Regions from separate parts of the Raineya sp. genome, predicted to be linked through region 1. Evidence: riboswitches for the same ligand, from Rfam matches in the RefSeq annotation. Region 1 holds a riboswitch; the other holds the start of a gene.
The links. A riboswitch is a leader RNA that binds a small molecule or an ion and turns the genes downstream of it on or off. The one in region 1 is predicted to bind thiamine pyrophosphate.

Region 1 (16,729 bases):
GCAGAATACCTCTTCCATAAACAATAAAGGTATCTTCGCGGTCGGTAAATTCTACACGCAAAGCAAGATTTTTTTCAGTTTCTTTGAGCAACCTATCTCGCAAGTGTCTTGAAGTTACAAATTTGCCATCTCTACCAAAGAAAGGCGAGTTATTGATAGTGAAAAGCATACTCATTGTAGGCTCATCGATAGCTATACGCGGCAGAGGTTCAGGGTTTTCTATATCGGCAATGGTATCACCGATTTCAAATTCTTCTAGACCAATTACGGCACAAATATCTCCTGCCTGTACTTTTTCTACACTGGCTCGGTTCAAGCCCTCAAAGGTTTGCAATTCTTTCACACGCATCTTTTTTACAGAGCCATCAGCTTTGCACAAAGCTACTTGCATACCTACGGCGATTTCGCCTCTATACACACGCCCAATGGCAATTCTGCCCAAAAAGTTAGAATAATCCAAAGAAGTAATTTGTAGCTGTAAAGAACCTTCTTGGGTTTTGGGGGCTGGTATAACTTTCAAAATGGTATCCAGCAGAGGGGTAATATCGGTGGTAGGTTGTTTCCAATCATAGCTCATCCAACCTTGTTTGGCAGAGCCATAAAGGGTTACAAAATCCAATTGGTCTTCATTTGCCCCTACGTTAAACATCAAATCAAACACGGCTTCGTGTACTTCATCGGGGCGGCAATTGGGTTTATCTACTTTATTGATAACCAAAACAGGCTTCAAACCCAACTGAATGGCTTTGGTAAGCACGAAACGTGTCTGAGGCATAGGACCTTCAAAGGCATCTACCAAGAGTAATACACCATCAGCCATTTTCAAGACACGCTCTACTTCGCCACCAAAATCGGCGTGTCCGGGGGTATCTATGATGTTGATTTTGGTATCTTTGTAACGAATAGAAACATTTTTGGAAACAATCGTAATACCACGCTCACGTTCCAGCTCGTTGTTGTCTAAAATCAGGTCATCAAATTGTTGATTTTCCCTGAAAAGTTTGGCAGAATGAATCATTTTATCCACGAGGGTAGTCTTGCCGTGATCTACGTGAGCAATAATCGCAATATTTCGGATATTCATAGGGGGTTATATTTTTGAAGGTGCAAAGATACAAAAAAAGACGAAACCTTGCTTTCTTGTTTGCAGTTTTGTGAAAGAAATGATAGATTGTGTGTTAAAAATACGTATTTTTCAGGTTTATTTGCAGTGGAAACAGGAAACAAGAAGCAGGAAACGGGATTTTAGACATCTGAATGAAGTAGAGCTTTAACTTCAACTTTTGAACCTTTGAACTTCTAACCTTTGAACATAAAAATCCTTCAAAATCTTAATGTATGGATAACATACTTTCTATTATTGCCCGACCACCTTGGAGCCTGCACGGCAAAGGTTACATCTTACTTTATCGTTTTGAAAAAGAATTTGTTGAAAAAAACGGCTTTCTACCCGAAGGTTTATTAGGAAAATTCAGGGGAATTGTGGGCAGTGTAATGCTCGTGGATTATAGCGATTCACCTGTGGGAGCATATCAGGAACTTTTGTTTATCCCCGGACTTTTTCAGTTCAAGCAGAGAAAGGCTTTTCATATTTCCAAAATTTATGTTTCTACTTACGATAGTGTGTATAATGGCATAGAAAACTGGGGAATTCCCAAAGAACTGGCGGATTTTCGTTGGGAAAAAGCAGAAAAGGGATTTGAACGTTTCGTAGTAGAAAAGCAAGGTAGAAACTTTTTCAGTGCCGAACTCAAAGCATTTGGCATACCTTTTTATATCAATACAGCTTGGCTACCTTTTCATTTTTATCAGTGGCGAAGAGGAACGCTCCTCCACACCACCCCGCAAGGCAAGGGCTGGGCGAAGCTCTGTAAAGTGCAAAATATTCAGGTTCATTCCGATTTATTCCCCGATATTAGCAAGCAGAAACTTCTTGCCGCTATTTCAGTACCACATTTTACAATGAATTTCCCCGAACCCAAGCAGGAAATGCTTCTCAAAAGATTGCTCTGAATACCTCGTCAAGTTTGCTCATAGCCTTGATTTGAATTTTGAACTGCGAGGTCTGTAAGCCTTTCAGGTTGTAGCGGGAAATAAAAATAGTTTCAAAACCTAACTTTTCAGCTTCGCTGATGCGGTTTTCTATTCGGCTAATAGCTCTAATTTCTCCTCCCAAACCTACCTCGGCGGCAAAGCAGATTTTTGGCGAAATGGGAATATCTTCATACGAAGACGCAACCGAAGAGCAGACGGCTAAATCAATGGCAGGGTCTTCTATTCGCAAACCTCCTGTAATGTTCAAAAAAACATCTTGTGTGCTTAAACGAAAGCCCCCTCTTTTTTCCAAGACAGCTAGTAGCATATTGAGGCGTTTGTTATCAAAACCCGTACTGCTGCGTTGAGGTGTTCCGTAAGTAGCAGGACTTACCAAAGACTGCACTTCTATCAGCAGAGGTCGGTTACCTTCCAAAGTTGCTCCGATGCTCACACCACTCAAAGTTTCTTCTCGTTGCGAAATCAGAATTTCCGAAGGGTTGCTTACTTCGCGTAAGCCTGTGGCGAGCATTTCGTAAATACCCAGTTCGGAAGTAGAACCAAAGCGATTTTTGGTGGTACGCAAAATGCGATACGCTAAATGTCTGTCGCCTTCAAATTGCAGAACCGTATCTACCATATGCTCCAAAACTTTGGGACCTGCCAATGTGCCTTCTTTGGTGATGTGCCCTATCAGAAAAACAGGGGTAGCAGTTTCTTTGGCAAATTTCATTAGTTCAGCCGTACATTCACGCACTTGCGAAATACTACCCGCCGAAGATTCAATAAAAGCCGAATGAAGCGTTTGAATGGAATCAATCACTACTACATCAGGCTCTAAATTTTCAATTTGCTTGAAAATATTTTGTGTAGAGGTTTCACAAAGCAAATAACATTCTGCACCTTTTTGTTCCAAGCGTTCTGCTCTCATTTTTATTTGCTGTTCGCTCTCTTCTCCCGAAACGTACAAAACTCGCTTTCCCTGCAAACCCAAAGCAATTTGAAGCATTAACGTAGATTTTCCGATACCCGGCTCGCCACCAATAAGCACCAAAGAGCCTGCTACGATACCTCCTCCCAAAACTCTGTTGAGTTCTTTATCGCAAGTAAGCAAGCGAGGTTGTGCTTCAAAATCTACTTCAGCAAGCAATTTGGGTTTATTACTGATTTTGGTGGAAGTGCTACTTTTCCATTCTCCTTTCGTAGGCTCGGTTTTTTCTACAATTTCCTCTACAAAGGTATTCCACTGCTGACAAGAAGGGCATCTGCCCAGCCACTTCGGCGACTGATAGCCACAACTCTGACAAAAAAAGGTCGTTTTTGTTTTTGCCACTGAATAATGCTTTTTTGAGCCTTGAAAATACAAATATTTTAGCAATTTGCATAGTGCTATAAATTTTCAGATAAAGTTTTCATCAGGATAAAGAGCCGTTGCAAAAAATACAAATCTTGCGGTAAGTGTTAAAATTGAAAAGGCGTAGTTAAAAATATTCTTTCGCTTTGGAAACTTTTTGCCTTTAAGTTTAGTTTTTAGGGAAAATCATTGCAACGGGGTGCTCTGATGATTTTCAGGGCTGAGAACATACCCGAAAAACCTGATTTGGATAATGCCAACGAAGGGATTGCAAATTGAATTGTATTATTGGGAAACATATTCAATAGCTATCGCCCTTGTTGGTCTGACAAGGGCGATTTTTTTATTTGTAAATCATAGCAACAATGGAAAATAGCAACAACAAACAACTTACGTTAATTCCTGCTCATTGGCAAAGCTGGCAAAACCGCCCCGAATGGTTCTTCAACAGAGAGCATACCGATACCTACGAACTCTGGTACGAAGGGCGATATAAAAGAGCAGAAATTTGGCAAAAAAAAGTAATGGAGCAACTCGTTTCCAAAGATAAACGTATCAAAACACTTTTAGAGTTTGGCTGTGGTACGGGGCGTTTTACGCGTTGGTGGAAAGATATTGGCATAGAAGCCACAGGAGGGGATATTTCGCCTTTAATGCTTTCGCAAGCATTGCAACTTTTTGAGGGCGACCTTGTAATGGCAGACTCTCATTATATGCCTTTCAAAGACCATACCTTTGATGCTCTGGCTTTCATTACCACTTTTGAATACTACAAAAAGCCCGTGCAGGTAATACAAGAAGCCGCCCGAGTTGCTAAATATGGAATAGCTATGGGTATGATGAATCGGAACTCTTTGAAAGTAGTTCGCAGACGCATACAGCAATTTTTTGGCAAAAATCCATTTTATGTTACTGCTACTTTTTACACCCCCCAAAAACTCATCAAAATCATTGATGAGGCTTTGAAAGGAAGAAGTTACAGCATAGAATGGACTTGTACAGGCTTGCCAAAATGGTTTCCTGTTCAGCAGTGGGGAGTTCCTTATGGCGATTTCTTCGGTTTATATGTTCAATTTAATGATGTAGCATAATGGCAAAGCATTTAGGAAAAGTTGAGCTAAATTTTTTGGAAAATGTCATACAATTGCAATGCGGAGCAGAGCAGGCTTTGGTGCAAATAAAACCACAATTTGGAGTAGATGTTGCTCTCATTAAGCTATCTGAAAACCAAGTAATGGCAATTACCAGCGACCCTTTGTCCCTTATTCCTTCCTTGGGTTTGGAAGAATCGGCTTGGCTTTCGGTGCATCTGATAGCCAACGATATGGCAACCACAGGCTTTGCACCAATGTTTGCTCAAATGGTACTCAACTTGCCTGCTTGGCTTTCAAAAGAGGATTTCAAAACTTATTGGGGGTATATTCATCAATTCTGCAAAGAAATAGGAGTAGCTATTACAGGAGGACATACAGGATTTATTGAAGGACAAAACTCTACCATTGCAGGCGGGGGTACTTTTTGGAATTTTTGCCCCGCAAGCCAAGTGCTTACTTCTACACAAGCTCGCGAAGGAGATGTGATTATAGTTACCAAACAGGCGGCTATTTCATCAGTAGCAATTTTAGCAAAGAGTTTTCCGCAAACACTTGAAAAACACTTGGGTAAAGAAACTCAGCAACAAGCCGCCTCACTATTTTATGAAACTTCTTCTTTGAAAGAAGCAATGTTGGCAAGCAAGGGAGAGCCTAAATCAAGAGGCATTTCTGCTATGCACGATGTAACCGAAGGAGGTGTATTGGGGGCTATTTATGAAATGGTTACCGCCGCAGATAAAGGTGTTTTGGTTTATGATGATAAAATTCCTGCAAATGAAGTAATCAGAAATGTTTGCAGTCTGTTTGATTTGGACTATCGGTATTGCGTAGGAGCAGGGGCAATGATAATAGCTTGCCAACCCGAAAAAGCCCCCGAAATTATCCAAAGCCTACAATCTGAACATATTGAGGCAACAGTGATAGGTGAAATTAAGCCTAAAAACTTTGGCAAAAAATTACTACAAAACGAACAACTGATAGATATGCCCTATTTTGATACAGACCCCTACTGGGGAGCTTTTTTCAAAGCGTATCAGAACGGCTGGAAGTAAAATTCTTGAAAATGAAGAAGGATATTTATCTGATAATTGACCCTGCCAAACCCCTATCTGAATTGCTAAAAAAATTGGCTTCTGCTTTGCAAGAAAAACTCTATGCTCTGCAAATCTGGGATAACTTTGTTTCAGAAGAGCAGGCAAAGGAAATTATACCTGCAATAGTTTCTATGTGTTGGCAAAAAGATGTTCCTGTACTTATCAATAATCGCTGGAACTATTTATCGCAATACGATAGTTTAGCAGGCGTACATTTTGATAAAATACCCCCAAATTGGGAGCATATCCGAAAATCTTTACCCCCCAATACACTTTTGGGCATTACTGCCAACAACGATTTGCGTGTAGTGGAGTGGGCAGAAAAAGAGCAGTTTTCTTACATTTCGTTTTGTTCAATGTTTCCTTCCCTCACTGCCAATAGTTGCGAACTGGTGCAGTTTGAAACTATCTTGAAGGCAAAATCCATAAGCAAACTACCTATCTTTTTGGCAGGTGGTATTTCTGTGGATAGATTGCCACAATTAAAAACCATTCAGGAATATTTTGACGGATTGGCACTTGTTTCAGGAATTATGAGTGCCGAAAATCCGCTGAAAGCAATACAAACCTATTGTAAAGAAATTCAAACTTGGTAAAATTATGCGAAAAAATACCATTCAAAAACTCTGCTGTCCTTTTGATAAAGCTGATTTGGAACTTACAACTATCCTGCAAGATACCCAAGAAAATATTTTAGAAGGTTGGCTTTTCTGCAAGCAGTGCCAAAGAAGCTATCCTATTGTAAAGGGAATTCCTATTATGAACCCTGATGAATATAGAGAGTTTTCATTAGAAAAACCATTATTTGAGCGTTGGCAAAAACAACTGCAAGGCAAAACTTTTGAAAATTTCAGACTGGTAGCCAAAGAAGGTTAGTCTTGTTTCTTTCGCCAAAAAAAGAACAATCTACCAAATAACCGATTGACAAAAAGCCAAAAAAAACTAAATTGCCCAAATACGAAGCCGTACATTAGCAAAAGCACATTATACAGAGGCAAAATCAGCACAATCCAAGTGATTATCCTCTGCCAAGTAGGCGTTTGCTCATTGATGTTTAGGACATTGTAGATAGGTTTTTTAAGAAAAAGAATAGTAAAACCCGTGCAAGCAAAAACTATCAGTATCACAAGCACTTGCCAAGCACTTTTTACTTTCCAGCGTTCTTGAAGTTTTTGTATCCAATTCATTTTTTTCAATTTACACTAAAAACAATGCCAAACTTCCTGCAAGGTTTCTTTGAATAAAATATTGAGTTGGTTGGTATCAGGGGGCAAAGATTTTTCCAAAGTTCTCACATAATCGTTGAAAAAAGCAAGTTTTTGTTCAATAAAATGGTTGAGAATAGAAATTTGAGGGGCTAAATCTAGCTCCTCACCTGCCATTTTTCTTTCCAAAAGTCGTAAAATTTCTACTTTGAGGGCTTCATCTTTCACTTGAGTATCCAATAGCTTTGCAAATTGTATGGGTGGCATAGTTTTTTCGTGATAAATCCATTCGCAAGCCAAAAGAGGACGAAGCACATAAAAATATTTCTTTACTCTCACCACCTCTTTCTGCAAATAATCTCTATAATTCCCACCTGCCATATGCAAATAATGATGCAAGCAAGATTTGGGATTGAAATAAATCTGTTGTAAGGCTCGCAATTGGCTAGCAGTGGTGTATTTTTCAGCATACACCATAGGACTTTGCAACCATTCTAAAAGCGGCGGATTAGATTTTCTGAAAAGACGCAAGGCTTTTTTGAGTTCCCAACCTGCAAGGTCTATATTATTGGGTAAAATTTTTTCCAGATTGTCTTTATATTCCTCTATTTGCAAGTACCAATCGAGCGGGTGAATGTACAGAAATCTTACGTCCCAATCACTATTGGTGGAAGCAAAGCCCCAAGCCCTGCTTCCACTTTCAACAGCATAAAGGATTTTTATGTTATGGCTTTGCTCAATGTGGGCAAGTTCTTTCTGTATTTCGTCTTGCATTATTCCATAGACTTTTCTATGAGCTCTGCCAAATCATACACTTTGATTTCGGCTTCTTTTTCTTTGTTTTTCACGCCGTCAGTCATCATTACCATACAAAAAGGACAAGCCACAGCAATAGCGTTGGGGTTGGTTTCCAGAGCATCTTCAATGCGTTCAATATTTACATCTTTATTGCCTTTTTCAGGTTCTTTGAACATTTGAGCTCCACCAGCTCCACAGCAAAGCCCTTTGCTTCGGCTACGTTTCATTTCTACAAGTGCTACGTCCAGAGCCTCTAGCACTGCCCGAGGGGCTTCGTAAATATCGTTGGCTCTACCCAAATAGCAAGAGTCGTGATAGGTGATGCGTTTTCCCTTAAATTCGCCCCCTTCTTTGAGCTTGATACGCCCTTCGTTGATGAGTTGTTGCAAAAACTCGGAATGATGAATTACTTCGTAGTTGCCTCCTAATTCAGGATATTCGTTTTTGAGCGTATTGAAGCAATGTGGGCAAGCCGTAACAATTTTCTTTATACCATAATTGTTGAGGGTTTGAATATTGGAAATAGCTTGCATCTGAAAGAGAAACTCGTTGCCTGCTCTGCGGGCAGGGTCGCCTGTGCAATTTTCTTCTGTGCCCAGTACAGCAAAATTGATATTGAGTTTATTGAGAATTTTAGCAAAAGCAATTGTAACTTGCTTGTAGCGGTAGTCAAAACTACCTGCACAACCCACCCAAAAAAGAACATCGGGGGTTTTGCCTTCTGCGGCAAGCTCTGCCATTGTAGGTACTTTGTAAGTGGTTGCCATATTCGTTTATGCTTGATTGTTGTCTAAAACTTCTTTTTTGCTTTCTTTGTTTTGTTTTTTGAGCCTCAAATATCCCTTGATAAGCGTAAGGGTAGTAATTGCAAGGAAAAATAAAATTACGTATTCTACATAATTGACCATAGCAGGAAAAGCGTGTCCGAGGTAGTAGCCTCCTAAAACCAGCAATCCTGACCACATCAAAGCTCCAATAATATTGTAAATGGCAAAATACGCAAGAGGCATTCTTGCCATTCCTGCCAGTAAGGGAGCAAACGTACGAATAATGGGAAGGAAACGCCCAATAACTAGAGCCTTACCACCATTTTTATCAAAAAATGCTCGGGTTTGCTCAATGTATTTCCGTTTGAAATACCAAGTTTCCTTACGATTTTCAAAGTTCCTGCCCACCAATTTACCAAAACCATATCCCGAAAAATTCCCTAAAACTGCCGAAGCGAAAATTCCACCAAATACAATCCAAATATTTCCACCCAAATACTTATCGCAAAGCATACCCGCCAAAAATAGGAGATAATCGCCGGGCAAGAAAAAACCAAAAAACCAGCCTGTTTCTAGATATACTATCAAAAAAACCAAAGCCAAACCACCCCTGCTGATAACCTCTTCGGAATTGGTGAGTGTTTGTATGTATTGCCAAATAGTTTCCATAGATTTAGATTTGTTGGGTAAAATTGAGTGCCAAAATTGAAGTAATTGATTTACAAAACGTAAATTTTCAAACCTGAACTTCTACAAGTTCTTGGGGTTCGTAGGGTTTTATCCAAAAGCTATTGAAGTCAAGCCCTACGTATATGCTGATGCTTCCTTCTTGCAACATTTCTAAAATAGCCAAAAATGTATAAATGAAATATATTTTGCTCTGATTTTCACTGATGATGTCTTCAAAATCAAGTCTTTTTTCGGTATTTAGGCGTTCGAGCAAATGCTTTTTCTGTCTTTCAATGCTATAAGGATATTGCAAAACGGTATGTTGCCCTGTACGAGCATTGTTTTTGAAGCGTTCTGTTACTTTTTCATAAACTTTGAGCAGTTTGTAGAGGTCTATATCTTGCAATTCGGTTTCTACACTGCTCACGGCGGCAATTTTTTTAAGTTCAGCGATAATATTGCCGCGAGCTTCTTTTTGTAGGCGTTCCTCTTCCAGCTTGGCAAGCTCACCTACAATGCCTTTGTATTTTTTATACTCTAAAAGGTGTTTAATCAGTTCGTCGCGAGGGTCAATTTCATTGCCTTTTTCATCAATTTCGGGGCGAGGCAAAAGCATTTTGGCTTTAATTCTTACGAGTGTGCCTGCTACTAAAATAAATTCGCTGGCGACTTCAATGTTCAATTTTTCTAAATGATGAATATAGTCCAAAAAGTCTTGGGTGATTTTGGAGATAGGAATATCGTAAATATCCAGCTCATCGCGTTCAATAAAAAACAGGAGCAAATCAAAAGGTCCTTCAAAAAGGGGGAGTTTGATTTCAAAAGTTGCCAAGCCACTGAAAATTTTTGAGCGAAATTAAGAAAAATTCCTTTTGTAGGTGCAAAAAGCCCAAAAAATTCTTTTTTCGTTCCTTTTTTGAAATTCTAAAAAAGTAATATCTTTGCCCCATTGTAGTTGCTAAACTTATCTACTTGCTAAAATTATTCAAAAATGTTTTACAAACAGCATACGCTCTCGAAGTCGGTCAGTGTAACAGGTGTGGGGCTTCATACAGGCAAAAATGCAACAATGACCTTTCTACCCGCCCCCGCAGGCACAGGAATTGTGTTCAAGAGAATTGATTTGGAGGGCTCACCCACTGTACAAGCAGATGTAGATAATGTAGTTGATACTTCAAGAGGCACTACCATAGAGCAAAATGGAGCAAGAATTTATACCGTAGAGCATACCCTTGCGGCACTTGTAGGTTTGCAAATTGATAATGTTGTCATTGAAATAGATGGTCCCGAGCCGCCTATTTTGGACGGCAGTTCTATGCAGTTTATTCGTATCCTGAAAGAAGCAGGGCTTACGGAGCAAGACGCTGTACGCAATTTTTACTATGTCCCCGAAAATATCACTTACACCGACTCGGCAAGAGGCGTAGAACTTACCGCCAAGCCCGCTTACAATTACGAACTGCAAGTTACCGTAGATTACAACTCCGAGGTTTTAGGCATACAAAAAGCAGAGCTTTCTAAAATTGAACATTTTGAAACCGAAATAGCTTCTTGCCGTACTTTCTGCTTTCTGCACGAACTTGAAATGCTCTACAAAGGGGGGCTTATCAAAGGAGGTGATTTGAGCAACGCTATCGTGATTGTAGATAAAGAAATGCCCGAAAATGAGCTAAACCAACTTGCTCAACTTTTAGGCAAAACCTCTGTAAAAGTTGATGTGCAGAAAGGTATTCTCAACAACGTAGAGCTACATTTTAGCAATGAACCCGCCCGACACAAATTGCTGGATTTGGTAGGTGATTTGGCTTTGGTTGGCAGACCGCTCATTGGGCATATACACGCCTTACGCCCCGGGCACGCCGCCAATGTAGAACTTGCCAAACGCATCAAAGCCGCTATCAAAAAGAATAAAGATAAGCAAGGAATGGTATATGCGGCTGATTTGCCTGCTATCAAAGAGGCTGTACAAATAGAGGCAATGCTACCGCATCGTATCCCTTTTTTACTCATTGATAAAATCTTGTACCTTGATGATGTGTCGGTAGTCGCTTTGAAAAATGTTTCTATGAACGAGTGGTATTTTCAAGGACATTTTCCAAATAACCCCGTAATGCCCGGCGTTTTGCAAGTAGAAGGACTTGCCCAAACGGGTGGCATATTCGCTTTAAGCACTACCGAAGAACCCTCTAATTATTGGACTTACTTTTTACGCATAGATGAGTGCCGTTTTCATCAGAAAGTAGTTCCCGGCGATACAATCATTTACCATTGTGTTCTTACAACTCCTATTCGCAGAGGTATTGTAAAAATGGACGGCAGAGCCTATGTAAATGGTAAATTGGTTTGTGAAGCCAAATTAACAGCAAGCATTACTCGTAAAGACAAATGATTAGCAATTTAGCCTACATTCACCCCAAAGCCAATATTGGCAAAAATGTAACTATTGAGCCTTTTGCTACTATCTACGAAGATGTAACCATTGGCGATAACACTTGGATTGGCTCAAATGCTACCATAATGAATGGTGCAAGAATAGGGCAAAATTGCCGTATTTTTCCCGGTGCCGTCATTGCCGCCATTCCCCAAGACCTCAAATTTAATGGCGAATACTCTACCGCCGAAATTGGCGATAACACCACTATTCGCGAATGTGCCACTATCAATCGGGGAACAGCTCATAGCGGAAAGACTGTCATTGGAAGTAATACGCTGGTGATGGCTTATGTACACGTAGCCCACGACTGCTTTATTGGCAATAATTGCATTTTGGTAAATGCCGTACAAATGGCAGGACACGTCATTATGGACGATTTCGCTATCGTAGGCGGAACTGCCGCCATTCATCAGTTTACACGTATAGGCACACACACAATGGTAGCGGGTGGCTCGCTGGTACGCAAAGATGTACCTCCTTTTGTAAAAGCAGGTAGAGAGCCTTTGAGCTATGCGGGTGTAAATTCTTTGGGCTTACGCCGTAGAGGTTTTTCCAACGAGCAAATTATGCTTATCCAAGATATTTACCGAACTATTTTTCAAAAGGGTTACAACACTACTGATGCTATTCAAAAAATTAAAGAAGAATTTCTGCCTTCACAAGAACGCGATTTGATTATCAATTTCATTGAAACCTCCGAAAGAGGTATCATCAAAGGCAGTAGCAGTAGCGATAAATATACTTTTGAACTCTAATTATGGACACGAGCCAACGCCGTTACAAAATCTTGTACGTAGATGATGAAGAGAGCAATCTACGTATCTTCAAAATGACCTTTAAGCGGTACTACGACATATTTACGGCTATTTCGGGGCAAGAGGCTATCAAAATCTTGCACCAAGAGGCTATTCAGCTCATTATCACCGACCAAAAAATGCCTGAAATGACAGGCACAGAGTTTTTGGAGAAAACTATTCCTGAATTTCCCAATATTATCCGTATCATTCTTACGGGCTTTTCCGATATTGAAGCAGTAGTAAGAGCTATCAATAAGGCAAATGTTTATAGGTATGTAACCAAACCTTGGGACAGAGAAGAACTAAAAAAAATCATAGACGAAGGGCTGGCTCTGTATCAGTATCGGGAAGATAAAGACATCAGAATAACCCTTTTGGAAAAAGAAAATCAGGTCTTGAGAGAAAAAATTGAACAACTTACCGAAGAATTGAGGCGGTATAGAAACGTGTAGGCTATTTTTTCCCTGCGACAACTTCTATCATTTGGGAGCAGTCAAGATATTTTTGGGCAACTGCCAAAACATCTTCGCTACTTACTGCATACAAGCGTTCTAAAAAATGCTCGTAATAGTCTTCGGGCAATTGGTGTAAATGAATAATAGACTGCAAGTGCATTTGAGCGTTGGCGTTGGTAAGTTCGTTTGCTATTGAACCTGCCATATAATTCTTGACTTTTTCTAGTTCTGCTTCGCTTACTTTTTCCTGCTGTAAAATCTGAATTTCTTTGTAAATTTCTTGCAAAGCTATTTGATAGGCTTCGACTCGGACATCGGCACTGATAGCAAAGTAGGTAGCCATTCGCATACTTCTCAAAACACTATAAATGCCGTAGGTCAAGCCCTTTTCCTCACGAATATTTTGCATTAACCTTGAACCGAAATACCCTCCCAAAATAGTAGAGCAAACACTTAGTTTGGTGTAATCTTCGTGAGTTCTTCCTATTGCCAATTTACCTACACGCAAAGAGTTTTGCATACTATCATTTTTCTCTACAAAAACTTTTTGGGCATAAGTTTCAAGAGGCAGTTTCTTCTTGGGTTGCGGTTTGTAAGAGAGTTTGGAAAAGTGCTTTTCTAAACTTTGTAAAGTATTTTCTGAAAAATTGCCCGCAAGGTAAATAGCAAAAGAGCTTTGCAAAAGTTGATTTTGATAAAATCGGATAATTTCTTCTTTGGGATAACTGGCAAGCAATTCGGGACTAAGCACTTTGCCGTAAGGGTGATTTTGAAAAAGGGCTTCAGAGAAGGCTCTGCCCGCCAAAAAAGTGATTTTTTGCAAATTGATTTGCAAGTTTTTTTGCTCTTTGGAAAGAAAAATCTGCCAAGCCTCATTAGGAAAGTTGGCTTCAAAAAGTATCTCTGCTATAGTAGGAATAGTGTTTTCGGCGTAACGTGCAGGTGTGTAGAGCGTAATGAAACTTTGGTCTGCATCAGATTGCAAATCCAAAAATGCTCCGAACTCATCAATCGCTTCATTGATTTCTTGGGCTGTTTTGTGGATTGTACCTTCGGCGAGCATTTTGGTAGCATACAAAGATTGAGCAGGCAAGGCACTATCATAGCCCCCTACATCAAACACCCAAGAAATCTGAAGAATTTCTTGTTCGGGTGCGTGTATAGCATAAATGGGTAGTTGGTTGGTTAAATATATTTTACGAGGTAAAACAATAGGGATATGGGTAATTCTTTCAGCTTGGGGTGGAGTAGTTCTATCTAATGAGTGCATAGGTGTTTCTTCCTTTTTTTTAGTTGTAACTTATTCGACGTTAAAGGGTTTGAAAGTTTGAAGTTCAAAAGATTTATTTCTTGTGTCTAATTTTTTTTGGTATCTCTCTTTTTGCTTTTGCAACAGACTTATCCCAAGTTTTCTTTTACAGGGGCAGGAGCATCAAAAAACCCTGCTTGGGGCAGGGTTGAAAGGTGTTTTTAGTCCCATTTGAGGTCGCTGTTGTTTTCTTCATCATCAAGGGCATAGTCCTCAAATACTTCTTCTGAAACTTGGTTGAAGTCGTAGTCGGGCATCATTTCCTTGATTTTGGCAATAGCTTCCTCCAAAGACTCAATAAATTTACCAAAATCTTCTTTGTAGAGAAAGATTTTGTGCTTCTCGTAATAAAACCCATTGTCGCGGAAACGCTTTTTGCTTTCCGTGATGGTTAAATAAAAATCGCTACCTCTGGTTGATTTTACATCAAAGAAGTAGGTTCTTTTTCCCGCCTTTACTCGTTTAGAGTAAACATCTGTTGCACGTTCTCTGTTTGCTTTGAACTCTTCCACAGTCCTTGAAATTTAGATGTTAAACTTCTTTTTGAATGAGCAAAATTAAAAATTTTTGAAGCCACACCAAAAATATTCCCAACTTTTTCATTAAGATTTAGTCTAATTAACAGAAAAGCAAGATATTCTGCAAGCCGAATATAACAAAACAAGTTAGCTTCAAAAAAAACAGCGTTTGCAGTTCTGAATTTAAGGACTTTTTCTCTTAATTTTTTGTGTTTTACATAAATCCTGTTTCGGGCTTTTTATTTCCTATTTCCTTACTGCAAATTAGACCTAATCAATGACAATTTTTTGAAGTTCATATTTGAGTTTTGGAAAAAATATCCCCATATTGCACAGGCTTTTCATTCAAAACCTAAATAGCTTATGAAATTTTTTATTGATACAGCCAACTTGAAAGAAATTCAAGAAGCCAACGACTTGGGCGTACTTGATGGCGTAACAACCAACCCTTCGCTTATGGCAAAAGAAGGCATTACAGGCAAGCAAAATATTTTGGAGCATTACGTAAAAATTTGCCAGCTTGTAGAAGGCGATGTAAGTGCCGAAGTAGTAGCTACCGACTACGAGGGCATTATCCGAGAAGGGGAAGAACTTGCCGCTCTGCACGAAAATATTGTCGTAAAAGTACCTATGATAAAAGATGGGGTAAAGGCAATCAAGTATTTTTCTCAGAGGGGTATCAAAACCAACTGCACGCTGGTTTTTTCGGCAGGGCAAGCTCTTTTAGCCGCCAAGGCGGGAGCTACTTATGTTTCGCCTTTCATTGGGCGTTTAGATGATGTGGCTACCGATGGCTTGCAACTCATAGAGCAAATTGTACAAATTTACAACAATTATGGCTTTGATACCCAAGTGCTTGCCGCTTCTATTCGGCACGTAATGCACCTTGTACAATGTGCCGAAATTGGAGCTGATGTAGCCACTTGTCCTTTGAATGTGATAACAGGGTTGCTCAAACACCCACTTACAGACATAGGACTTGAAAAGTTCCTTGCCGATTATCGCAAGGGCAATTCGTAAAAGAAAGGCTTACTTTCGTCAATTTTTTGCATACTTTTGTAAGTTTTAGGCTTGCAAAGTGTGCTTTCTTTTTACCTTTGGGAAAACCTAAAACATTTTTATGAAAAAAATACTATTTGTTCTCGCCCTTTTTGCAGTGTCCATTCTGTTTACTGCTTGTCCGTATTCTGCCGAATTTCCGCTAGATACTCCCAAAGAAAAAATAGATAATATTCTACTTGGTAAATGGGTAGAAAAAAATGCAATAAACAAGGACAATCCTCCTTTTTACATCATTAGCAAAGTAGATGAAAGCTCTTACAAATTTGAAAAAAATGATTATGACCCTAACGAGAAAAAATATAAGCAAACTGCCTATACAGGACATTTTACCAAAATAGGAAACACCAATTTCTTGAACCTAAAAAATCCTGATGATGGAAAGTTTTACTTCCATAAAATAGAACTTTCTGCTGATAAGAAAGATTTTACACTCTTTGAAGTTACTGATAACATAGACGAAAAGTTTGCTAATGCGGCTGAAATGCGTAAGTTTTTTGAAAAGCACAAAGATTTAAGCTTCTTTTACAACAAAGACGAAAAGATATACGCCAAAAAATAGTAGTTTGCTAAAAACATCACTTTCATCAATACATACGTTATTTTCATCAACTTTTTGCAAAAAAGTGTTGTGAAAATTTGATTTCTATCCAAAAAATAGCTAATATTTCGCAAGTAAAAAACTTTTTATCACCTTAAAAAAATCGTAATTTATGGGAATTTTCAGCAGAATTGGCGACATTGTAAGAGCCAACATCAATGATTTGCTTGACAAGGCAGAAGACCCTGTCAAAATGATTAAGCAAATGGTTATAGATATGCAAGAAGCTGTAACCAAAGCGACTTCGGGTTTGGCACAAGCTATGGCTCAAGAAAAAAAGTTGCAAAGAGATTATGAAAAGTTTGCGGCGATGTCAAAAGAATGGGAAAACAAAGCTATGGCGGCATTGCAAGCAGGTAATGAAGATTTGGCTCGCAAGGCATTAGCCAAAAAAGCAGAAGCAGACCAGCAAGCCGCAACCTACAAACAAATGTACGAGCAAGCCGCTCAGACCGCCGCAACCCTAAAAACGCAAGTAGAGCAACTCAAAGCCAAACTTGATGAGGCAAGAATGAAAGAATCTACGCTCATTGCTCGTAGC
Region 2 (16,189 bases), on a different contig from region 1:
TGTTCTTCTGTCCAAGCTACTTTTACCACTAATGAAATCAGTCGGCTGATAAGATTGTTGGATTGAGGAATTTGCAGATTTTCGTAATCTTGGGGCGTGCCTAATAAGTGTGCAACTGTTTTCATTGGTGTTTTCAAACCTCTGACGTGTTCCCAATTGCGAATGTAATGGTATTGGTTATCCCACCAATATTGAATGCCTGTTAGCTCGCCGACACCCTCTTCGCGAAGAGCTTGCAAAACTTTGCGAGTAGTTGCTTCATCAGGTAAAAAGAAATCCATAAAAGTAGCGGCATCACCTTCGGGGTCGGGGATATGTCGGAAGCTAACTACATCAAATTTGGCAAGTGTTTCTTGCAGAGCTTTTTTATGTTTGCGTTGCTGGCTCAGAATGTAGTTAATTTTCCGAATTTGAGCCAAACCAATAGCGGCGTTGATTTCACCAATACGATAATTGAAGCCTACAATGGGGTGTTTTTCCATTCCACGATTGTCGCCGATATGGTCGTGTCCGTGGTCGGAGAATTGCTCAGCCAAATGGTACAAGTTTTCATCATTGGTGATAACGGCTCCGCCTTCGCCACAAGTGATAATTTTGAAGAAATCAAAAGAAAAACAACCCATTTCGCCGAAAGTTCCTGCGGCTTTGCCTTTGTAGCTTGCTCCAAGGGCTTGGGCGGTATCCTCAATGAGCAAAAGATTATGCTTTTTGCAGATTTGCATAATTTCCTCAATTTTAGCCATACTGCCGCACATATGTACTACTATGACCGCCTTGGTTTTGGGAGTAATGGCTTTACGAATACCTTCGGGAGAAAGACAAAGGGTTTCATCTATTTCAGCGAATACGGGCAAGGCTCCCCCCAATAAAGCCCCTTCAACGGTGGCTACATACGTGAAAGGAGGAACAATCACTTCGTCGCCTGCACCAATGCCACAAGCCGCCATAGCGGTAGCCACAGCAGTAGAGCCACTCGAAACACAATGAGCGTACTTGGCTCCTGTGAATTTGGCGATTTCGGCTTCAAATTCTTTTGCTTTCCAGTGTCCGTTGCGTAAGTTGTCGTGATTGTAGCGAAACAAAATCCCTGTTTCCAATACATCATTGATTTCTTTGCGTTCTTCTGCTCCAAATAGTTCGGTTCCAGGCATAAAATCATTTTTTTGGTGAATTCAAATGCAAATAAAAGGCTTTTTGATGAGTTTTGAAAATATTTTTTTGGCAAATATTGAAATTTCCTACTTTTGCACTCAAATTATCATTTGGAAGCTATGGATAATCCCGTAATTATTTTAGGAGCAAAAAATTTAGGAATAGTTGCTTTGGAAATTTTTCAGAGCCATAAAATAGATGTGTATTGCTTTCTTGATGATGACGAAAAACTGCACGGCACCGAAATTAACTTTGTGAGCGTACTCGGAAGCACTGATGATGATGGTTTCTTGAAACTGATAGGTAAAAAATGCGAAGCCTTCGTAGCCACTGATGACAACAAACTTCGCAAAAAACTGGTAGAAATGCTTATTGAGCGGCGAAAAGTAATGCCGACCAATGCCATTCACGCAGAGGCTTTTCTTTCCAGCAACTTGGCTATGGGACACGGCAACCTTATTGATGCCAAAGCCGTACTAAATGCAGGGGTACAAATAGGAAGCCACAATATTATTCGTGCAGGGGCAATCCTTGACTACAATGCCAAAATTGCTGATTTTGTTCAGATTGGAACAGGTAGTATCATAGGCGATAATGTAACCATAGAAGAAGGTGCTTTTGTAGGAGCAGGAGCTACAATTGTTTCAGGAGTGAAAGTAGGAAAAAATGCACGTATAGGAGCAGGTTCGGTGGTTGTGCAAAATGTAGAAGCAGGAGAAACAGTATTTGGTAACCCTGCCCAAAAAGTGAAAATGTAATCATAACCAATCAGCTACATAGCCCTTAAAAAAGTTCCTGTCAAGTAATAGGTTCGTTCATACAGACAAACAAGCGATGATGCCGCTTGTATCCCGAAAATACCTCCAATTTTATTTTACAAGTCAATTTTCAAGGCTATTTATTGCTTTTGCGAAAAAAGACGAAAAAGCTGTCGGAAAAAGACAGCTTTTTTGTAACACACCAAAACATTTTTAGCAGGAAAGTAGTTATCGTTTTGGGATAATCTTTTTACACCTATGCTAAAAAAAATTCTTATCTCCGCTGCCGTGATAGTGCTATTACTGATTTTGGCAATAGCAGGCTTGACTTGGTATCTGTATAATAACCAAAACGTGATTGCTAGATACGTTCTTGCTGAACTGAACGATATGCAAAAAGGTTATACCAAATTGCAAAATGTAAAAATTGACCCTATTTCCAACTTCCCTTATATTTCTGTGGATTTGAAGGGCTTGGCTTTTTACGCCTCCGAAAAGGATACGCTTCGCCCTATTTACCGATTTGATGATGTTTATCTCGGCTTTGACTACACCGATATTGTAGCAGGCAAATATAAAATCAAGAAAATCAAAATACAGGGAGGTGAGTTGCACCTTGAAAAATATGAAGATGGCTCTATCAACCTACTACTTGCCAAAAGTTTGAAGCAAAAAGCCGAAGAAGCCGAAAAAAACCAAAAAAATAAACTTGCTTTCAAGCTAAAACAAATTGTTCTCAAAGATTTTACAATCACCAAGAAAGATTACCAAACCAATCAGTTCGTTCATTTACATTTTAGTAAGGTCAGTTCTACTTTCAAATTAGATGAAACTGAATTACACAACCACCTTGAAACCAATTTTGAGCTTGTACAACTCAAAATTCACGATTCTATTTGGTTTGAAAACAAGCACGTGCATTGGGAAACAGATATAGACTATCATTTTGCCAAAGAGTTTCTGACCATTCGCCCCAGCAATTTTGAAATAGAAGAGGGAGCGTTTCAGGTACAAGGTTCGGTAGATTTGGCAAAAAATGCTTTTCTCAATTTGGAAGTTTCGGGTAGAAAGCCCGATTTCAAACTGATTACTTCTTTTGCCCCGCAAGGTGTATATGAAAAACTTAAAAGTTATCAAAACAAAGGCGATGTCTATTTCAAGGGCAAAATTGTAGGGGAAGCTATTGGGAATGTGCCTAAAATTGATTTAGAATTTGGTTGCCAAAATGCAGATTTCATTAACCCTAAACAAAAAAATAGTATCCGTAATCTGAATTTCACGGGCTATTTTACCAACGGAGCAAAGAGAGATTTATCAACTTGCGAGCTTTACATCAAAAGTTTGAGCGGAAACCCCGAAGAAAGTGTTTTCAAGGGCAGTTTTCATATCAAAAATTTTGAAAATCCCTTTGTTTCTTTGGATTTTCATTCCAAATTAAATTTGGCAACTCTACAAAATTTCTTTGAAATTGAGGCTCTGAAAGGTTTGAGCGGTTGGCTTACGATTGATATGACTTTGGACGAACTAATGGACTACAACGATACGCCTACGGCTCTTGGCAAGCTCAAAGATGGCACCGATAGCCGATTGCTCTTTCAGAATGTCCGCTTTCAATCGCCCAAGTTGCCTTATCCTTTGCTTTTTGATGGAAAAATGGAAATTGTAGATGGCAAGCTCTTGCTTCAAGAATTTTTAGCCAAACTTGGAAAATCCGATTTCCGCTTGCAAGGTGAAATTACCAATCTTGCCAAACTTTTTCATAAACAGAAAGGCGAAACCATTTCTGCCGAACTCAAAGGAAGCTCAGAGTTTATTAGTTTCAAAGAAATTATGAGCTTTGATAAAACACTTTCCGAAAAGCAAGATGAGGAAATCAAAGACCTTCGCTATCATTTACGTTTCAAAACTACCACAGACGAAATTTTACACGCCAAGGGTATTCCGAAAGGTGAATTTTGGATAGATGAATTTTTTGCCAAATTCAAAAACTATCCTCATCACTTTCACGATTGGCACATAGATTTGGTAATTGATGAAGAGAAAATCAAGTTCAAGCAGTTTGAAGGGGCAGTAGATAAAACCGATTTCAAAGTATCGGGCTATCTGAAAAATTACAATGCCCTGCTTGATTCCAGTAAAGTAGAAGAAGAGTTTGAACTCACAATGGCTTTGCAATCGGAGCATTTGAATCTTGATGATGTATTTGTGTATAAAGACAAAAACTATGTACCCGCCGAATATCAGCACGAAACCATAGATAAATTGCGTTGGGATTTTACACTGAATATGCCTGCCAAAAATGCCCTCAAAGGAGATTTCCTGACAAACACACGCTTGAATTTGAGAAAGTTTGATGGTATTTTTAAGGTGCATAATTACGGCATTCGCAATATCACTGCTGAGTTGCTGATGCAAAATGGCGGACTTTCGCTTAAAAACTTCAAAGGATTGCTTGGAAAAACAGATTTCAATATCAATGCAGAAATTGAAAGTCTTTCTAAAATAATGGCTGGCAACTTTAAGGGGAAAAAGCTGGTGCAAATTGTAGCCAATCAAATCAATGTAAATGAGCTAATGAAAAATACGAATTTGGAGCAAGAACACGATACTATCAAAACTACCGAAGAGCATAGCAAGGCTTTCAATATTTTTGATTTACCATTTCCAAATTTAGAATTGCAAGCCGATATTGGCGATTTGCGTTATGGAAGGTATCATTTACAAAAACTCAAAGCCGCTGTGCGTATTCAATCTGACCATTTTGTATATGTAGATAAACTTCAAACCTACACGGCAGGTGGATTTTTAGATATAAAAGGCTATTTCAACGCTTCAAACCCAAAGAAAATCTATTTTGCCAGCACTATCAAGGTAGAAAATATGGATTTGGATAAGATTTTCTACAAAATGGATAATTTCGGTCAAGATTACTTAGTCAATGAGAATATTCACGGCAAAGTTACAGGCACAATTACTTCCAAAGTGCTAATGCACCCCGACTTAGTACCCAATTTGCGAGATACGGAAGCCCATATTGAGGCAACTATCCGAGAGGGCAGACTGACCAACTTCGCTCCTTTCAAGATGATGGATAAATTTATGGCAGGAAAGGATTTAGAAAATGTACGCTTTGGCGAAATGCAAAATGTTTTTGATATAAAAAATGGTGAAATTACTATTCCCCGTATGGAAATTAGCTCTACTTTGGGCTATATGAAAATTTCGGGTAAGCAAAATTTTGATAACGACTTAAAAATGAGTTATTTGCTTGAAATACCCTCTTTTGTCATAAAAGAGGCTTTGTGGAACTATTTGTTCAAAAAGCGTAGAGAGCGTAAAAACCGAGATTTTGCTCAAAAACAAGAGCAAGGTGAAGAAGAGGAAATCATTTCATCAGAAACACGCCAAAGCAAGCGTTTGGCAAATATTCTCATAGAAGGTACTCCCGAAAAATTTGATTTTGACTTTAAGGGCTTTAAGCGAAACACAGACAAACGAGAGTAGCTTCCAAGTACAAAGGCTTCAAGGGTTTGATGTTTGAAGTTTTATAGAGCTATTGCAAAAATTCACTCATTACGCAAGAGATTGAGTAAATGATTTAAGGTTTGCAATTCTGCCTCGTTCAAAGCATTGCAAATGTTATCCATTTCAGAGGCGTGCTTATCCATTGTAGCAAGTAGTTCTACTCCTTTGGGGGTAATGGTAATATCTACACTGCGGCGGTCGTTGGGGCATTCTTTGCGTTTGAGCAAGCCTTTCTTATAGAGTTTATCTACAATTCGGGAAGCATCGGGCATTTTATCAAGCATACGCTCTTTGATGTATTTCAAAGAAACAGGCTTTCCGCCTGCTCCTCTGACAATACGCAAAATATTATATTGTTGCATAGTGATTTGGTATGGCTTGATATGCTCTTGTACTTTGTTTTCTATGAATTTAGCAGTGTAAAGGATATTTACCAAAGCCTTGTGCTGTTCGTTGCGAAAGCGACTTTGGATAGCTTCTTCAATGGTTTTCATTCGTTTTTAGTTACTTCTGACAAATTCTCCTGAAAAATTTAATTTAATTTCATTGCCCACGAGCCACGCTCCATTATCTAAAAGTTGGTTCCAGGTTAGTCCGAAGGAAGTACGGCGAATAAGTGTTTTGGCTTTGAAGCCTGCTTTTACGTTTCCCCAAGGGTCGCGGGCTTGCCCTGTGTATTCTACTTCCAAAATAACAGGCAAAGTTCTTCCTTTGATAGTTAAATTACCTGTAACCTGAAATTTGCGGTCGGCTACTTTGTTGAAGCCACTACTGATAAATTTTATACTTGGAAACTTTTCAGCATCTAAAAAATCAGGTGAAATGAGGTGCTGGTCGCGTTGTTCGTTATTGGTATAAACCGAATTGGCTTTGATTTCAGCAACCACCTTCGCATCTGAAAAATCTAAATGTGTAGTGCGAATAGTAATATCAAATTCTTTCATAAAGCCTACTACCTCTGCAATAATCATATGAGGTACTGCAAAAGTGAGATTTGAATGTAGCAGGTCGGATTTCCAGATGTATTCCATAAGCGTAACAATTTTTTAACATAACCAAACGCTAAACTAATTATTTGGAGCGTGGTTTGCAAGAAATGTTAGCTTAAAATTTGAAAAAAATTCTGAAAATCTTGAATAAAGCGACAACATACGGATAGTGATGTTGTCGCTTGTGTTTTATTTTGCTGTGAATATCGTTATTGTGCTACACCCGCCGAAATCTTAAAGCCCATATGCACGGTATTGCTGATGAGTTTATCGGTAATACCCCATTCCATACCCCAATCTTTGCGATTGATATTGAATTTGGCTTCGGCTTCCAATTTATTAGCTTCCAATTTCACTGCCGCTGGGAAAGTAATAGATTTGGTTACACCTTTCATTGTCAGGTTGCCTGTAATGCTATGCGTGGGGTTTTCCAAAGTGTATTCTTTGTCTTTTTCACTCACTTTTTGGGTAGTATCGGCTTTGTAAGGCTCTACGGAAACTACTTCAAAAGTTGCAGTAGGGAACTTTTCTGCATCTAAGAAATCACCACTTTTAAGATGACCTGTAAGTTTAGCATTTTCTTTGCTATCTGCGGGCAAATCTAATACTTTCAGGGTATTGATGTCAATGACAAATTTACCACCTACAATCTTGCCTTCTTTTACGGAAATAGAACCTTCTGAAAGGTTAAAAGTACCATTGTGCTTATCGGTGGGTTTTGTACCTACCCAAGTAACTATACTATTAGCCAAATCTACTTTCAGGGTTTGGGCATCAGCAGATTTGGTGCTATCTACTTTTTGGGCTTCGCCTGTTTTGGCTTCATCACTTTTGGGAGCAGATTCGCAAGAAGCGAAAAGAATTGCCCCTGATAAGAAAATTCCAAGAATTTCTAAACTTTTCATTGCTGTAAGAGGTTTTAATGAAAAAACTAAAATTTTCTCGCAAATATATGTGATAACTTTTAATGTTGCAACATTTTTTGAAAAAATCTTATCCTAATTTCTAAACAAACAAAGCAAATTTTTACTTTCTTTGTGAGATTTTTGCGAAAGCGTACAAAACAATGAACCCTACGGCAGAAAAGTTTTTACAAGATGCTGAACAAAAAGCCTTTGACTTAAAGCATAGGCAAACCATCAATCATAACATCAGCAAATACGATAATGCTGTTCGGCAAGGCTTGCAGCAATACCATAACCACGATTTAGCTCGTGAACGTGCATCGTATCTGAAAACGGAAACTATCAATCATTTGGCAGAATTGCTTCTGGATTTTGAAGAGCATTTTACCAAGCGTGGCGGCAAGGTGATTTGGGCGGAAAATGCCGAATCGGCACTGGCAAGTATTGAAAAAATTTGCAAAAAATATCAAGCCAAATCCGTAGTAAAATCTAAATCAATGACTACGGAGGAAATTCATTTGAACGAATTTCTGGAAAAAAAGGTCATTGAACCCATTGAAACTGATTTAGGAGAGTTTATTGTGCAACTGGCAGGGCAAAAGCCTTATCATATCGTAACACCTGCTATGCACCTTTCCAAAAAAGATATTGCTGATATTTTTGTTGAAAAATTGCGTATCAAACCCACTGATGATGCCCAAGAACTCACACTTACGGCTCGCCGTATCTTGCGAGAAAAATATTTAGAGGCAGAAATTGGCATCACGGGCGGGAATTTTCTGATAGCTGACGTAGGGGCTGTGGCAATTACCGAAAACGAAGGCAATGCCCGTATGGCAACCACTTTCCCCAAAGTGCATATAGCTATTGTAGGCATTGAAAAGGTTATTCCCAAACTGGAACACTTGGATTTGTTTTGGCATTTATTAGCTACAAGTGGCACAGGGCAAAAGATTACGGTCTATAATTCAATCTTTTTCGGTCCCCGACAGGCTGAAGAATTAGACGGACCCGATGAAATGTATGTAATACTCTTGGATAATGGTAGAACCCGCTTGCTTGCTGATACCGAGAAACGCGAGGCTTTGAATTGTATCCGTTGTGGTGCTTGCCTGAATGCTTGCCCTGTGTATAAAAACATTGGAGGGCATACCTACAATACTACTTATAGTGGTCCTATTGGTTCGGTGATTACGCCTCATCTTGCAGGATTGAAAGAATATAAGCATTTGAGCTTTGCCAGTTCACTTTGTGGGGCGTGTAGCTCGGTATGCCCTGTAAAAATTCCTATTCACAACTTGCTTTTGCTCAATCGTAGGCAGAGCGTAGAGGAAAAACAAACTACCTTTGCAGAGCGTTTAGGGTTTAAGTTTTGGAAAAAAGCAATGTTGAGCCGAAAAATAATGGATTTTTTTTCAGGAAAAACAAAAAACAAATGGCTCACAAAACTTTTTGGCAAAACTTGGGGCAAACGCCGCACAATGCCTAAAATTGCTGATAAATCTTTTGCAAAAGAGTGGGAGGAAAAAATGAAGGTGTGAAACTTGGTTTCAAAAGTTGGTAAGTTTGAAGTTCAAAAAAAGGTCAAATTTCAAACCTTGAACCTTGTAAAATTGATTTCATAAATTTTGGATAAGTTTCATAACACAACTTTGAGCAAATTTCAAATTTTTCTAATAGCTGAAAATCTAATTTCTAAATTCTAAACAATGATTGCTGTCAAAAATCTTACAAAAATATACGGAAAACAAAGGGCAGTTGATAACATCAGTTTTGTAGCTGAAAGTGGTAAAATTACGGGTTTTTTGGGTCCGAATGGTGCGGGCAAATCTACAACAATGAAAATTGCCACAGGGTATCTGAAAGCTACTTCGGGCACAGTAGAAGTGGCAGGTTTTGATATTGCTACCCAAACCCAAGAAGCACAAAAATCTTTGGGATATTTGCCCGAACATAACCCATTGTATTTGGATATGTATGTGCGTGAATATTTGAGCTTTATGGGGAAAATTTACAAAGTGGCTCATTTAGAAAATCGTATCAAAGAGGTAATTGAAATGTGCGGTTTGGAGCGTGAGGCTCATAAAAAAGTGGGTATGCTTTCCAAAGGGTATCGGCAAAGAGTGGGTTTGGCACAGGCTTTGATACACAATCCTTCGGTGATGATTCTTGATGAACCCACCACAGGTTTAGACCCTAACCAAATCATTGAAATTCGGAATCTTATTAAGCAAATAGCCCAAGAAAAAACCATTTTGCTTTCTACGCATATTATGCAAGAAGTGCAGGCTATTTGCGATAAAGTCGTAATTATTCATTTAGGAAAAATTGTAGCCGATGCTCCCGTGAGCGAAATTACAAAGCTATCTCAAACGGAGCGAATTTTGAAAGTAGAATTTGCAGAAAAGATTGACGAAAATATTATTGCGAAAAACTTTGAAAAAATCTTGCAAATTCAGCATATTGCGGGCAACTTGTGGGAAATCCGAACCCCCACCGATATAGACTTGCGAGCTGATTTGTTCCAACTTGCCAAAATGCAGAATTGGACTATCTTGGAAATCAAACAAGAGGAAAAAAATATTGAAAATGTATTCAGAGAACTTACAAGAACCGCTATTTAAGCAAGAAATTCAAATTACTTCCAACAAACACAATCGTCCTATTGGTTTGGATATTCGGCTTATTTTTGATGATATTCCCAAACCGCTTATTCTTTTTATTCACGGATTCAAGGGCTTCAAAGATTGGGGGCATTTCAATATGATTGCCGAACATTTTGCTCAAAGAGGTTTTATTTTTGCTAAAATCAATCTTTCGCACAACGGAACTACCCCCACACATAAAAAAGAATTTGTAGATTTAGAGGCTTTTGGCAGAGAAACCTATACCAAAGATTTAGACGATATTACGGCTGTTTTGGATTATTTCTTTTCTGAGGATTATTTGTTCAAAAGAATTACACTGCTGGATAAGTTGTTTGTAATAGGACACAGCAGAGGAGGGGCACTAGCACTGCTCAAAGCCGCCGAAGATAGCCGTATCCGAAAGGTTGTTACTTGGGCTTCTATTGCCAACACTAAATTTTTATTTACCCCCGAACGCATTGCCGAAATTGAAAAAAATGGAGTAATTTACGTTGAAAACGCTCGTACCAAGCAAGAAATGCCTATTTACAGAGAAGTTTATGAAGATTTGCTAAAAAACTGGGTGCATTACGATTTGGAAAAACAAGTGCCCAAAATTCAAGTGCCTATTCTCATTATTCACGGAAAGGCAGATACTTCTGTTTCGGTAGAAAATGCCCGAAAATTGCAGTCTTGGTCAAAAAACGCAGAAATGATACTCTTGGAAAATGCAGACCACACTTTTGGGGGGAAAGAACCCTACACTGATGCTCTGCTTCCTATACATACCGAAGAGGTAATTGACGAAACTATCAAATTTTTGCAAAGCGATTAGCACTACGAAAAAGCCCACCAGTACGCAAGCAAACAAGCCGCAGGAATAAGCAAGTAAAAGCCCGCAGGAAATAAGCTGTATGGGGTTAGTATATCACCTTTTTCAGAAATTTCTGGATTTCCGGGTAAAGAACTAACTATCAGTGCCTTTTCAGGTTCTTGGGGTAAAAATAACACTTTCTGAGGCTTATCATCCCAAAATTTATGAATTTGGTGTGTGTTTAGATGTGTTTTGTAGGTTTTTCCTGCACTCATCAACTCAAAAAACATTTTCATAACTCTTTGCTTATTGATAGTGGTATTGGTTGGTTCCATTCCAACCAGCAAAGCCTCGCCTAATACCCCTTCTTTTAAGATACGAATTTTGGTGAAAACTTTGGGTATAGCAATAGCCAACACCGAACCGCCAATAAGTGGAAAAATAGCAATAAAAATGAGAAAAAAGGGGGAAAAATGCTTCTGACGTAAATTTACAATGCGTGAGTAAGTTGGTTTATTACTTTTATAAACGACGGTGGCGGTATCGCCTTCTCGGTAATCGGAGGAAAACCCATACGAAATACCCTCATACTCTTTGCCATCTACTTGAAACTTGTAGTGATACGCATAAATACGTGCTCTATTTTCTTGGGCATTAGCATATTCTATCTTAAAGATAACCGCTTGGGCTTGAGGGCTATCTTTGGATAATACCAAGCTACTAAAATCGGAGAGCGAAGCAAAAACACAAAAGATGATACTGCCAATCGTAAAGAATATCCAACCAAACAATAACAAAAAGTCGCTCTCAAAAAACATTCTGATAAGCAAAGGCAAAGGAATATGACGAGTACGTTGGAACAAAGTGGGTAAAATTTTTCTGTAATCTCGGAATTATTTATCAAAAATAAAAATTTTTCTTGCTTTTTAAGCATAACTTTACATAACTTTGCTCACAAATTTTTCCGAAACAGGGGTGCCTTAATACAACGGGCTGAGAACATACCCTTTGAACCTGATGCAGATAATGCTGCCGCAGGGAGTTAAGGTAAGAAGCAGGTGGAGCTACCCCCTTGAAGCTCCTTTTGTTTCACTTTCAAATCATATCACCAATGAAACGCCACATTTTGAGCCTTTCAGCAGGCTTGCTTGTGCCTTGTTTGGCTTTCGCACAAGCAAGCACAGACTCTTTGCTTCAAGACAAAGAAATTGAAGCCGTAACCATTACAGGTATTCCGTACATTACTGAGCTTACACGCTCAACACTCAAAAAAACAGAACTGCAAAAACGCAATTACGGGCAAGATATGCCTTTTTTACTCAACTTTACCCCTTCGGTGGTGGTTACTTCCGATGCGGGGGCGGGTGTAGGCTATACGGGCATACGCGTAAGAGGTTCTGATGCCACTCGTATCAATACCACAATCAATGGAATTCCGCTCAATGATGCCGAATCACAAGGCGTTTTTTGGGTAAATTTACCTGATTTAGCCTCTTCGGCTACTTCTGTTAGTCTGCAAAGAGGTGTAGGAACTTCCACCAATGGAGCAGGGGCTTTTGGGGCAAGTCTGAATATTCAAACCTTTGATAAACCCGCCGATGAGCCTTCTGCCGAACTCAACCACTCTTGGGGGAGTTTCAATACTTGGAAACATACCTTGCAAGCCACCACAGGAAAAATGAAAAATGGCTTTGTGGTAGATGCTCGCCTTTCTAAAATTACTTCCGATGGCTTCATAGATAGGGCTTTTTCTGACCTTTTGGGTGTATATCTTTCGGGAGGTTATTATGGTAAAAAAACAACTCTCCGACTGCTCACTTTGCAAGGCAGAGAGCGTACCTATCAGGCTTGGTATGGCATTAGGGAAGATATTTTGAAGGAAAACAGACGTTTCAATTTTTATACCTACGATAACCAGGTAGATAATTACAACCAAAATCACTATCAAGCTATTCTTGACCACCAAATTTCTGAAAAACTCAAACTCAATGTTTCACTGTTTTATGTGAGAGGTTTTGGGTATTATGAAGAATTCAGAGAAAAAGATAGGTTTTCAAGGTACGCTCTGCCCGATATAGTTATTGGTTCGGATACTATCAAAGAAAGCAATATCATTCGCCGCCGTTGGCTGGATAATCATTTCTACGGAAGTGTTTATTCTTTGGATTATACGCATAAAACTTGGAATTTTATTTGGGGAGGTGGTTGGAACAGATACGAAGGCAAACATTTTGGGGAAATTATTTGGGCTGAATTTGCTCAAAATGCTCCTATCCGTTATCGCTATTACGACAACGATGCTATCAAGGTTGATTTTAACCAATTCTTAAAAATTGCTAATGAATGGAATTTGCCAAATGGCAAACTATCAGCTTTTGCCGATATGCAGTATCGTTACATTGGTTACAACTTTTTAGGTTTTGACCAAAATCTGCAAAGTACCCAACAAGACGCAGAATTTCATTTTTTCAATCCCAAGGCAGGGCTTGATTATGCTTGGCAAAAACACAGAATTTATGCCTTGTGGGGGATAGCTCACCGAGAACCCAACCGCAATGATTTTGTGGAATCTACGCCTACGAGTCGCCCCAAAGCCGAAAGACTTAACAATGTAGAACTGGGCTATCAGATTGCTTGGAAAAAAGCAAATTTCAAAATCAATGGCTTTTTAATGGATTATACCAACGAACTTATCCTGACAGGTAAAGTAAATGACGTAGGAGCATACATTCGTACCAATGTACCTCGCAGTCGTAGAATAGGGTTAGAATTAGAGAGCAATATACAATTAACGTCTAAAATCACTTGGCAAGCCAATTTGACTTTGAGCCAAAACAAAATTCCCGAATTTACGGAATTTGTTGATGATTTTGATAATGGCACGCAAGAGGCTTACACGTATCAGAATGTAGATTTAGCTTTCTCGCCTCGCCTGATAGCGGCTCAACAAATTACTTTTAAGCCTTTTAATGAATGGGAGATAAGTTTGCTTACCAAATACGTAGGCAAGCAGTATTTGGATAATACGCAAAATGAAAACCGCAAATTAGAGGCTTTTTGGGTAAATGATTTGCGTTTTGCCTACACTTTTACACCTAACAAAGGGGTGAAATCTTTACAAATAGGACTTTTGATAAATAATGTTTTCAATGAGTTGTATGAACCCAATGGCTATACATTTAGCTATATTGTGGGTGGGCAAAGATTTTGGGAAAATTACTATTACCCGCAGGCAGGAACTAATTTTCTGCTAAATGTAGGATTGAAATTTTAATGGCAAAGTCTCAAAAAAGTCAAACGACCACACTTGTTGAGTTGTGGTCGTTTTCTTTTTTACAGCCCTAACATTGCTTTATAGGCTTCGGCATCCATTAGATTATTCATTTCGCCGAGGTCTTTGGGTTTGATTTTTATCATCCAGCCTTTGCCATAAGGGTCTGAATTGACAAGTTCGGGGCTTGAAGAAAGAGTATCATTAAACTCTACAATTTCGCCGCCTATGGGCATAAAAAGGTCAGAAACGGTTTTTACGGCTTCTACGGTACCAAAAACGGCATTGGCGTCCAAGGTTTGTCCTACGCTGGTAATATCTACATACACAATATCACCGAGTTCTTTTTGGGCGTGGTCGCTGATGCCAATATAGGCAAACTCACCTTCAAGGCGTACCCATTCGTGTTCTTTGGAGTATTTGAGGTTACTTGGAAAGTTCATAAGGCTTCATTTATATTTTTTGTGGAACAATAAACAGCGAACTGATAGATTCGTATTCGTGTACGCTACGGATAGCTTTGGCAAAAAGCGGAGCAACACTCAACACCCTAATTTTGGCACACTCACGTTTGAGCGGAATGGTATCAGAAACAATTACTTCCTCTAATACCGAATTTTCAATATTTTCGTAGGCTTTTCCCGAAAGAACAGGGTGGGTGCAGACAGCCCGCACTGTTCGGGCACCTTTTTCTTTGATGATTTGTGCGGCTTTGGTAATTGTACCGCCTGTATCAATAATATCGTCAATAATTACCACATCAGCACCTTCTACATCACCAATAATTTGCATAGAAGCAACTTCGTTGGCACGTCTGCGATGCTTATCGCATACTACCATATCGGCGGCGAAAATAGTAGCAAAAGCCCTGGCTCTGCCTACGCCACCTACATCGGGGGCGGCGAAAACAAGTTTGGGCAAATTGAGGCTTTGCAGATAAGGAGCAAAAACCACTTGTCCGTCAAGATGATCCACAGGAAAATCAAAAAAACCTTGAATTTGTCCAGCGTGCAAATCGCAGGTGATAAGCCTATCTGCACCAGCGGCAGAGAGCAGATTGGCAACCAATTTGGCGGCAATGGCTACACGAGGTTTATCTTTTCTATCTTGGCGAGCATAGCCAAAATAAGGCATTACGACAGTTACGTATTGAGCCGAGGCACGTCTTGCCGCATCTATCATTAAGAGCAGTTCCATTAGGTTATCGGCAGGGGGGAAGGTTGATTGTATCAGAAACACATTGCAACCCCGCACCGATTCAGTAAAGCTCGGACTAATCTCCCCATCACTAAATCTTTGAATAGCTATTTCGCCCAAATCTTTACCATATTCTAATGCAATTTTTTCAGCCAAATAGCGTGAGGCTGTACCTGAAAAAAGTTTTACAAACGCTGGATTTGCCATAAAGATTTTTTTGCAAACTTACAATTCTTTTTGGAAAACCTTTGGGGAAATTTACAATTTTTTTCAAAGTAACATAAACCAACTAAATGGTACTACCATCGTATTTTCCCTGATTTGTGGCTCTTTGAATTTTTCTGTAACAAGGAGATTGTAACGGCTGTTTATCTCTGTTTTTTTGAGTTGTTGAATATTTTTTTTGTGCGTACCAATTTCTAAAATAATAGGCTTCTCTTGCGTTTCTATGATTATGTCGGGGTTTGCTTCCTTGCTGGCTGAATGAAAAGAAATGATAAGTTCGGGCAAAATTCTTTTCAGATACATCACTACTGTGTCTTCTAAAAGTTTGCTTTGGAAATGCTCGGGTAAATTTTCTCCGTAAATGGTAGTGAGTAAAGCCCTACGTAACGAAGGCGACATAAAAAATGCTTTACGATTTTTGAGTATCCTTCCTTCAAAACTTGTGTAAGGGGGTAAAATATGTAATATTTCGGCATTGGCTAAAAAAGTTAGCAAATTGCTGATTTCTAATTGTTTAACCCCAATTGTTTTGGAAAGGCTATCGGGATTTATTTCGTCAGAACCTGCTAAGCGTAGTAGTAATTTTTCTGCGTTATGTAAATTCAGCAGATTTGTTTTATCTCCTACTAATTGGGGAATATCCTCGTACATTACTCTTTTGAGCATTTCAAGGATAGCATCGGTGATAGCCGATGGCTCTTGATACATCAAAAAACTTGGAATATT

Region 2: it holds a riboswitch for thiamine pyrophosphate, as region 1 does, so the genes downstream of both, ACWITO_RS01100 (TonB-dependent receptor) here and ACWITO_RS03575 (class I SAM-dependent methyltransferase) in region 1, are expected to answer to the same signal.

The regions. Positions count from the first base shown of each region.
Region 1 is NZ_JBRCWE010000030.1:26,923-43,651, forward strand. Features, by position in the region: gene typA (translational GTPase TypA) at 1-1,084, opposite strand, end outside; gene ACWITO_RS03565 (acetoacetate decarboxylase family protein) at 1,339-2,013, shown strand; gene radA (DNA repair protein RadA) at 1,997-3,367, opposite strand; TPP riboswitch at 3,574-3,673, shown strand; gene ACWITO_RS03575 (class I SAM-dependent methyltransferase) at 3,754-4,479, shown strand; gene ACWITO_RS03580 (AIR synthase family protein) at 4,479-5,534, shown strand; gene ACWITO_RS03585 (thiamine phosphate synthase) at 5,546-6,172, shown strand; gene ACWITO_RS03590 (Trm112 family protein) at 6,177-6,452, shown strand; gene ACWITO_RS03595 (DUF6787 family protein) at 6,449-6,763, opposite strand; gene ACWITO_RS03600 (nucleotidyltransferase domain-containing protein) at 6,779-7,555, opposite strand; gene ACWITO_RS03605 ((Fe-S)-binding protein) at 7,555-8,346, opposite strand; gene ACWITO_RS03610 (DedA family protein) at 8,353-9,015, opposite strand; gene ACWITO_RS03615 (segregation and condensation protein A) at 9,083-9,847, opposite strand; gene ACWITO_RS03620 (bifunctional UDP-3-O-[3-hydroxymyristoyl] N-acetylglucosamine deacetylase/3-hydroxyacyl-ACP dehydratase) at 10,007-11,404, shown strand; gene lpxA (acyl-ACP--UDP-N-acetylglucosamine O-acyltransferase) at 11,401-12,204, shown strand; gene ACWITO_RS03630 (response regulator) at 12,207-12,698, shown strand; gene ACWITO_RS03635 (M16 family metallopeptidase) at 12,700-13,971, opposite strand; gene ACWITO_RS03640 (DUF3276 family protein) at 14,172-14,522, opposite strand; gene fsa (fructose-6-phosphate aldolase) at 14,892-15,548, shown strand; gene ACWITO_RS03650 (hypothetical protein) at 15,649-16,149, shown strand; gene ACWITO_RS03655 (PspA/IM30 family protein) at 16,301-16,729, shown strand, end outside.
Region 2 is NZ_JBRCWE010000010.1:1,882-18,070, reverse strand. Features, by position in the region: gene ACWITO_RS01150 (DegT/DnrJ/EryC1/StrS family aminotransferase) at 1-1,151, opposite strand, end outside; gene ACWITO_RS01145 (acetyltransferase) at 1,272-1,910, shown strand; gene ACWITO_RS01140 (hypothetical protein) at 2,169-5,414, shown strand; gene ACWITO_RS01135 (MarR family winged helix-turn-helix transcriptional regulator) at 5,477-5,929, opposite strand; gene ACWITO_RS01130 (YceI family protein) at 5,936-6,466, opposite strand; gene ACWITO_RS01125 (YceI family protein) at 6,634-7,329, opposite strand; gene ACWITO_RS01120 (LutB/LldF family L-lactate oxidation iron-sulfur protein) at 7,491-8,870, shown strand; gene gldA (gliding motility-associated ABC transporter ATP-binding subunit GldA) at 9,039-9,953, shown strand; gene ACWITO_RS01110 (alpha/beta hydrolase family protein) at 9,919-10,791, shown strand; gene ACWITO_RS01105 (DUF3592 domain-containing protein) at 10,794-11,633, opposite strand; TPP riboswitch at 11,732-11,828, shown strand; gene ACWITO_RS01100 (TonB-dependent receptor) at 11,882-14,044, shown strand; gene gcvH (glycine cleavage system protein GcvH) at 14,104-14,484, opposite strand; gene ACWITO_RS01090 (ribose-phosphate pyrophosphokinase) at 14,495-15,445, opposite strand; gene ACWITO_RS01085 (ATP-binding protein) at 15,509-16,189, opposite strand, start outside.